DNA from 2 places in the Muricoprocola aceti genome. Region 1 is predicted to be linked to the other one. Evidence: riboswitches for the same ligand, from Rfam matches in the RefSeq annotation. Region 1 holds a riboswitch; the other holds the start of a gene.
What was found. A riboswitch is a leader RNA that binds a small molecule or an ion and turns the genes downstream of it on or off. The one in region 1 is predicted to bind cyclic di-GMP.
Positions count from the first base shown of each region.

Region 2: it holds a riboswitch for cyclic di-GMP, as region 1 does, so the genes downstream of both, OCV47_RS14430 (DUF1294 domain-containing protein) here and OCV47_RS00550 (CpsB/CapC family capsule biosynthesis tyrosine phosphatase) in region 1, are expected to answer to the same signal.

Region 1 is NZ_JAOQKE010000001.1:109,840-114,257, forward strand. Features, by position in the region: gene hisB (imidazoleglycerol-phosphate dehydratase HisB) at 1-335, shown strand, start outside; gene hisI (phosphoribosyl-AMP cyclohydrolase) at 359-1,576, shown strand; cyclic di-GMP riboswitch class I at 1,659-1,785, shown strand; partial or broken gene OCV47_RS00550 (CpsB/CapC family capsule biosynthesis tyrosine phosphatase) at 1,904-2,632, shown strand; gene OCV47_RS00555 (hypothetical protein) at 2,625-2,747, shown strand; gene OCV47_RS00560 (hypothetical protein) at 2,764-3,054, shown strand; gene OCV47_RS00565 (LCP family glycopolymer transferase) at 3,102-3,461, shown strand; gene OCV47_RS00570 (PDDEXK family nuclease) at 3,513-3,797, shown strand; gene OCV47_RS00575 (Wzz/FepE/Etk N-terminal domain-containing protein) at 3,823-4,041, shown strand; gene OCV47_RS00580 (hypothetical protein) at 3,972-4,349, opposite strand.
Region 2 is NZ_JAOQKE010000027.1:1,512-5,929, forward strand. Features, by position in the region: partial or broken gene OCV47_RS14410 (hybrid sensor histidine kinase/response regulator) at 1-380, shown strand, start outside; gene OCV47_RS14415 (hypothetical protein) at 500-796, shown strand; gene OCV47_RS14420 (hypothetical protein) at 793-1,290, shown strand; gene OCV47_RS14425 (LytR/AlgR family response regulator transcription factor) at 1,465-2,202, shown strand; cyclic di-GMP riboswitch class I at 2,283-2,341, shown strand; gene OCV47_RS14430 (DUF1294 domain-containing protein) at 2,564-3,151, shown strand; gene OCV47_RS14435 (LOG family protein) at 3,168-3,710, shown strand; partial or broken gene OCV47_RS14440 (nucleotide pyrophosphohydrolase) at 3,777-4,118, shown strand; gene OCV47_RS14445 (hypothetical protein) at 4,125-4,418, shown strand, end outside.

The DNA of each region.
Region 1 (4,418 bases):
ACAAACGGGGCATCCGTCGCTTTGGACAGGCCATTCTGCCTATGGATGAGGCATTGGTACTGTGCGCCATCGATCTCTCCGGAAGACCTTACTACAGCTCAGATCTGACCTTTACCTGTGAAAAGATCGGAGATATGGATACCGAGATGGTACGGGAGTTCTTCTATGCTATCTCTTATTCCGCAGGAATGAACCTGCACTTTAAGCAGCTGTCCGGTGTGAACAACCACCACATCGCAGAGTGCGCGTTCAAGGCTTTTGCAAAAGCCCTGGATATGGCTACCAGTCTGGATGAGCGCATCACCGGTGTGCTGTCCACAAAAGGAAGTCTGTAAACGAGAAAGGAAGTCTGTAGAATATGAAAGAATCCAATGTGAAGAATTTGCTCGCACATATTTTTATGAAAAATGGAAAAGCCGTGACCGGACTGACAAATTTTCAGATTCTTGGAAAACGTTCCATTCCGGAACTGGCAAAATACTATGAGCATAAAGGGGCAGATGCCCTGATCTTATTCGACCTGGCAGAGTCAGAGGAAGAACACCGGCTTCACCAGCGGATCATCAAATGTCTGTGCAGTCGCAGCCAGATCCCGATCCTGGCAGGCGGCCACATTGATGATATCCGTGATATGGAAGAACTGATGAATATGGGATGCGACAAAGTCTTCCTGAATATGTCCAGGGAAGAAAATCGTGAACTCCTGCATCAGGCGCAGAAGCAGTTTGGCAAAGAGCATATCGCCGTCTGCATCAATGACTTCACTTTCCCGGAGGAAGAAAATGCCAAAATCGAGAAATATGCAGACGAAGTCATTCTTCTGGGAGACAACCGCCATCTCTATGAAGCGGTTCGCAGTCTTCCGGTGAACTGCATTCCGCTGATGGACATCATTGATTATCAGAGAGTCTATGTTTTATTAAAAGAAGAGAATGTATCTGGGATCTCTGGCAATGTGATCTCCAATACAGAAGTAGATCTCTTTGAACTTAAAGATCTGCTGCAGATGAAGGGGCTGAATATGCGGCAGCAGAAGTCTGCCATCGCCTGGTCTGAGTTCAAGCTGAACAGTGACGGCCTGATTCCTGTTATCGTACAGGATTATCGCAACAATGAAGTCCTGATGCTGGCGTATATGAACGAAGAAGCCTTCGACAAGACGGTCAAGACCGGCCGGATGACCTACTGGAGCCGGAGCCGTCAGGAGCTGTGGATCAAGGGAGAGACCTCCGGCCACTTCCAGTATGTAAAGCGCCTGTCTATAGACTGCGACAACGATACTCTTCTGGCTTACGTAGTACAGGTGGGGGCTGCCTGCCATACCGGCAATCGCAGCTGCTTTTATCGTGATCTGGTTCGGAAAGAATACGATGAGATCGATCCGATGGATACCCTTCACCATCTCTACGAAAAAGCAAAGGATCGGAAAGATGCGTTAATTGATCATCAGGCTGTGAAAAAACAGGCAGCAGATGTACTATATCACATGACGGATCTGATGGCGGAATATCAGGTATCCTGGGAAGACGTGACAGAAGAGATCAACCGTAGAGAACGAAAACATAAAGAAAAATAAAGTGTATATAAATAAGTACAAAATAATTATTGCATTTTAGACAGAATATGGATATACTTAATTTGAATTTTTAATTTAAAAAGCGAATGTAAGGCAAAATGACCGAAAGGTTATGACGCAAAACTACAGGGCCTGACAGTGACCGTACTTTTCTGACAGAAGTGATTTTCGATCGGGGGGGGGATTGGTAACAATGGCAGCCAGTTGCATTTGCAGACAGACTTGCCATGACATTGGAATGGTCTGATGATGAGACAGAATATTTGAGAGCTACAGGAGCGTCAGAACAATGATGCTCCTTTTTCATGCCACAGAGAGGATGATAGTTTGGCAGTTATAGATTTTCATTCACATATCCTGCCCGGTATAGACGACGGTGCCAGGAATATTGACAGTGCACTGGCGATGCTGGAGCAGATACAGACACAACAGATAGACATCATGGCAGCAACTCCGCATTTTTATGCGGCAAAGGACAGAATCGACACGTTCCTGAAGAAAAGAGAAACAGCCCGTGATGTCTTTATTCATGCAGTCAGAGAACATGGGATGAATGCTGTTCCGCAGATTCTTCTCGGAAGCGAAGTGGCATTCTTTGATGGGATCAGCAGAGCGAAGGAGATCGAAGCTCTGACTCTGGAAGGCACACGACTGCTTCTGCTGGAGATGCCATTTGTACCATGGACGGATCAGAATCTCATAGAAGTGGAAAGGCTGATCAAAGAGAGAGACCTGCATCTGATGATCGCGCATCTGGAACGGTTTCTGTGGATTCCGGGCAACAAGAAGTAGGTACAGCGACTGATGGAGCTTCCTGTGACGATACAGCTGAATGCAGAATGTCTGCTGGACTGGAGACATCGCCATACATTGCTGAAGCTTCTGAAAGAGGGCAGAGCCCATGTGCTTGGCAGTGACTGCCATGGAGCCCATCACCGGGTGCCGAATCTGGCAGAGGGACGGGCAGTGATCGAAAAGAAGCTGGGCCGATCCATTCTGGATCAGCTGGATCAGAGAGGAACCACACTACTAGAGGAGGTAAGGACAGATGAGTAAGAAGACTACGAACATCATCAGCGTGATATTATTTCTGGCACTGGAAGCACTGATGGTCTGTGAAGTAAACCATCCGGCAGGTGGAGCAGCAATGCTTGCTTCCATGATGCATTAGAAGGGACAGAGCAGCTATGACCCAATACCGAAGCAGAAAAGAAAAAAAGAAGGAACTATATAAGAAGCTTGGGCTGGCAGCAGTGGTGCTGGCAGTGGGAATCGGCGTAGTCGCCGGAGTCCTGGGTGCCGCAGACAAAAAGCTGCTTCAGCATGAACAGACAGAGACCAGGTCGGAGGACATCGTATACAAGGGCAAGACCTATACGCCAAAGGGAAATCTGGAGACCTACCTCTTTTCCGGTATCGATGCGACAGGCACCGTTGCCGAGCGGGATGCGAAGAACCTGGACAATGTGATGTACTGATCCTGCTTGTCCGGGATCGCAGTACCGAGCAGTGTAAGATTCTGACCATCGACCGGAATACCATTACACCGGTGCAGTTCTATGGGGAAAACGGAAGCAATCAAGGCACCGCTGAGGTGCAGATCTCTCTGGCACATTCCATGGGAGCTGACCATTCCAGTGCAGAAGGATGTGCGGAAAATACCATCGAAGCGGTATCCAACCTGCTGGGAGGAGCTCAGATTGATGGATATTCTATGGTAAATATGAGTGCCATCCAGATCGTCAATGATATGGTAGGGGGTGTCACAGTCACCGTCGAGGATGATTTTACCGGTGTAGACGATACCCTGAAAAAAGGAGAAACGGTTACACTGACTGATACGCAGGCAGAGAACTTTGTCAGGGGACGACGATCCATGAAGTAGGATGACACCAACCAGAACCGTCTGGCACGTCAGTCACAGTACGAAGAAGGATTGAAGGCCGCCTTTGCAGCAAAGTGCAGTGAGGACAATACCTTCCCGCTGGATTTCTACCATGGTCTGGAAGCATATATGACGACCAATATCAGCGCCAGAAAATTCAGCCGTATTGCGTTGCTGATGATTGACGATCAGGAAGAGACACCTGTGACCATGGCACCTATGGAACGGATGAGGATGAATGGCAGACTTTCACGCCGGACGAGGACAGCCTTCAGGAAGCCATTCTGGAACTGTTTTATAAAGAAACATAAGTTGGATATACAAGATCCAAACTAAAAAAATACATGAGGAGAACATCAACATGAACCATGAACAAATGAATGATGAGATGGAGATCGATCTTCTGGATTTGGCCTATATGCTGCTGGACAAATGGCATTACCTGCTGCTTTGTCTGCTGGCAGGAGCATTGCTCCTCAATGCCTTTTCCTTTTTCTTCATCGAGCCAACCTACGAGTCCACATCCAAGCTGTATGTGGTATCCTTCCCAATCAGGTGGCCGATAATCTCATCCAGATGATATTCTGCAATGATCTTACGAATCACAATGAATGCTCTGATTCTGAGACAGGCACTCCGGTCAGATTTTTCATTCATCTCTGGAAGTTTAGCCTCAGGGAAGTATTTCAAGTAATTAGTATTAGGATACATCGTCTCTGACGAAGCATTCAAGCACTTACCAATTGTTGTATTCTTCGGAATGGTATAATGCTTATCTGAACTATACTTGTGGTCGTAAGCATAGTAAATATAGGTTATTCCCCGGATCGTTTTTCTTGTGATTCCATGTCTGAAATCTGGAATTTTGACCTCATAATCAAAATACATGGCGCCCTCCAAACGAGAGTTAATTAACTCTCTATTATTATAGCACTATTTTCGAAAAATGATTACAAA
Region 2 (4,418 bases), on a different contig from region 1:
GGGGAAAGAGTCTGTTGCTTGTGGAAGACAATGAGCTGAACAGTGAAATTGCGGTGGAGATCCTAAATGAATACGGCTTCCTGGTTGATACTGCCGAAAATGGAGCAGAGGCAGTGGAGAAAGTGAAAAATTCAAAACTGGGCAATTATGATCTGGTGCTGATGGATGTGCAGATGCCGGTAGTGAATGGATATGAGGCCACAAAACAGATTCGTGCCCTGAATGCTCCGTCGCTGGCGGGAATTACGATCCTTGCCATGACGGCCAATGCATTTGACGAAGACAGAAAGAAAGCACTGGAATGCGGCATGGATGGATTCTTATCCAAGCCAATAGTTATTGAGGAATTGATTAATACATTACAGAATAATCTGAAGTGAGTTCTTGGAATTTCATAAAATCCGGCGGGAGGTATCGAAACGCAGGTCATTGAAGCATGATAAGTGGACTTAGTATGATATTATTTATTAACCCGGGAGATTGACAAGGAGGAATTCAGTTGTTGGAGAAAGCGGTTCAGGCTGCAATATATGAAAAAGCTCTTAAAAATCATTATATAGAAATCCTGTACATTGATTTTGAGGATACAGGAAAATGCATAAAGCTTTATCAGGATACGAAGTTGAGTAATGGTGAAAATATTTTTTCAGAGTCAGATGAGCAGATGTTTGATGATTATATCTGTGAGAAAATTATGCGTTATGCATCTGGTGATATAGATGATCTTAATCAGATAAAACAGCAGATGACGATGGAAGCAATCACACAGGGAACAGCAGAACACATCATGTTATGATCAATTTTATGCTGAATGGCGAGATGCGTTTCATGCAGTTTGACTTTACGAGGGAAAGGGAAGATACAAAAAATATTTTCCTGTTTGTGGAGGACTATACAGATCCACAGCAGCAGATGATGCTGTTGCAGAAGAATGAAGTCATGCAGGAAAAGATCGATTTCTTTAAATCAAACAGTGGAATGAGCTCAATTGATTACAATGCAATTTCAGGTCAGTTAACTATCCTGAACGGAAAACAGCAGATACTATGTCAGAGAGATAATCTGAATTTTGATCTGTTCAAAGAATTAGGTGTAAAGGAAGAAGATGTTCAATATATTCAAGTTTTGTTACATCAGACATCGGTACAAAATAAAGAAATCTCTGCCAAGATAAAAGCGACGGTGGAGAATAACAGTCAGATGTATAGAATGAAATTGCATACATTGTGGTCGCCTTTAAAGAAAGATGGATACATTGGAATCAGTGGATATTTTGAAGTATGTCAATGACAAAAATTTCTTCCAACTCTGTTTGATTCCTTTTCAAGAGAGCGGAATACGATCGTTGGTAAAGTTCCAGGTATGGATGGACATATAGCAAAGCCAATCCAGGTTGATAAGCTGCTGTTTATACTAAATGGAGTGTCACTCTGGAAAATATGCAAAAGCAGGGAGAGATGACTAATGAAACGGATCGCCATATGTGATGATAACGAAATTGAAAGGCTGATAATTGCAGAGATGCTGAAAGAATACTGTTGCGAGATACAACAGCAGGTAGAACTGACAGAATATAGCTGTGGAGAACAACTGATTGCGGATATTGAGGAAGACGAGTGTCATGTGGAACTGATCTTCCTGGATATCTATATGCCTGGGATTAATGGAATGGATACAGCTAAAAAACTCCGGGAGCTGCACTGTGATACTGAAATCGTATTTCTGACAGGCACGACAGAGTATGCGGTTGATGGCTACGAAGTCGGAGCTGTGGGGTATATGGTAAAGCCGGTGGGAATGAAGAAGCTGGTTACACTGCTTAATCATGTCTTCTGGATGGAACTGAAGAAACGGGTTGAAGTGAAATGCGGAAAACAGTATCGTTACCCATTTACCAGTGATATTATGTATATAGAAGGGGTAGCTCATAAAGCTACATTTTTTCTTGTTGATGGAAGTACGATCAGTACTATAGAGAAGATCAGCACACTAAAAGAGAGAATCGGCGGCGAGTCTTTTCTGCAGTGCCATCAGAGTTATCTGGTAAATATGGCTTACATTGCAGACATCCAGAAGGAAGTATATATGACCAATGGAAAGAAGATACCAATCAGTGTGCGCAGACGAACAGAAACGATAGAACGTTATCATCAGTTTTTTAACAAATATTTTACTTCAGGAGAGGAAAATAACAGGAATTAGAATAAAGAATATCATTTTTACTTTATAAATCAACATTTTTGTAAAAAATGAAAATGGCATCAAAACGTGCTATAATCCGAATATGTCAAAGGCAAACCGGTTGAAAAATCGGGACGTAAAGCCAGAAGGGGCTAAGGAATCTTGAGTAAAGAACATGACGAGAACTCCTGTGGATTTGCCACAGGAGTTTTTCAGAATCAATATAAACGTATGGCAGGCACTGACTATAAAAGCTGGTGTTTCTTTTTTGTCCTTAGAAACATTTCAATCAGTTCACCATGTCACTTTCATTTTGTGCTATAATGTTGTCAGAGTTCGCAAACACTGATGGGAAGATATATTTGATGAAGGCGGAAGAAAGATGAATTTAGAAACAATGGTATATTATCTGATAATTGTAAATGTTGTAGGTTTTCTGGTATATTTTTTGAATTATATGCTGAGAACTCATACAAAGGGAAAACAGATCAACATTCTGATCTATCTGATTTCTCTGGCAGGCGGGGCAGCAGGCATGCTGGCCGCAGTCCTGTTATTTGATCGGAAAGCTGTAAAAGAAAATATGATGTCCAGAGTATGGATTATCTGTATGTTGGTGATTCAGGTGATTTTGTTTTTGCTGTTCAGAGGGCAGAAGACGGATGCCTGGAATCTGGATGTGAATGCCTTTCTGGAAAAACATAAAATATTGACGATTTATCTGGGAGTCATCAATATCGTTACATTCTTATTTTTTGCCATCGACAAGTATCGGGCTGTCAGGAATAAATCAAGAATCCGAATTATAACCTTACTGGGAATGGCATTTGCCGGTGGTTCGGTAGGAGCATTGCCTGGAATCTATCTCCTGCGACATAAGACAAAGAAGAATTACTTCACGGTGGGAGTGCCACTGATGATGGTGATGCAGGTGTTGGCACTATTTTATGCCATGAATACAGGATGGTAAGTTTGGGAGGAAAAAAATGAATATTACAGTATATCTTGGAGCATTGGAAGGAAACGATCATACACTGACAGAAGCGGTCAGAGAACTGGGTACATGGATTGGAGAGAGCGGTCATGCACTGGTATATGGCGGCTCAAAGTCAGGACTGATGGGAAAACTGGCAGAGAGCGTATTAGCGGCAGGCGGTGAAGTCACAGGCGTAGAACCGCAGTTTTTCATTGATGCAGGATTCGAGTACGATGCCATTACCAGGCTGATCGTAACCAAAGATATGACAGAACGCAAAACCAGGATGATCGAACTGGGAGATGCATTTATCGCATTTCCAGGCGGAACAGGCACTTTGGAAGAAATCACAGAGGTTATGTCAAAGTTGTCATTGAAACATCTGGATGCGCCGTGTATCTTGTACAATCTCAATGGATATTATGACAGCCTGAAAGAATTGCTGGTACATATGATCGAGATGGGGCTGTCAACGGAAGAAAAGCAAGAGGGAATATACTTTGCGGAGAACCTGGGAGAGATTAAAAGGATTATAGAGACAGAAAGAAAATGAGAGATAAGGATAAGAGAGTTCTTTTTTGTTATAAGTTTTACAGAAGTTGCTTAAAGGAGAAAAACAGTGACGCAGGAAACGATTGATTAAGTACTAAAATTCAGAGATGACAGAGACTGGAAACAGTTCCATAATCCAAAGAATCTGGCTATATCCATCAGTCTGGAAGCAGCAGAATTATTAGAAGTATTCCAGTGGAGCGGATCAGATACTGTCTGCGAAGAAAAGATGGATAAAATCCGGGAAGAACTGGAAGATGTGCTTAATTATTGTATATTGATGGCAGATGCATGTGGACTGGATATGGACGAAATCATACAGAAAAATGTGAAACAGAATAACGAAAAATATCCAGTAGAAAAAGTATATGGAAGTAAAGAAAAATATACGGAATTGAAGTTGGGGTGACAAAGAATGGATACAGAACGATATTTTAAAGCTACTGAAGAAAATTTGGACAATATAGAGAATTATCTTGAAGGAACAGAAGAAGAGCTGAAAGTAATAATCGACTATGTTGAAATTACAAGGCATATTCAAGAAATACATCAATGGTATGAAATTTTTATGTACAGTCTTGACCAATTGAAAAAAGCTACTTGGTATAATAATAAAATAGGAATCAATGCATATCTTATAAGCTTAATAGGAGCTGGAAAGACTATTGCAGATTCAATGAGCTTATGTATAGAAAAAAATTATGGGAAA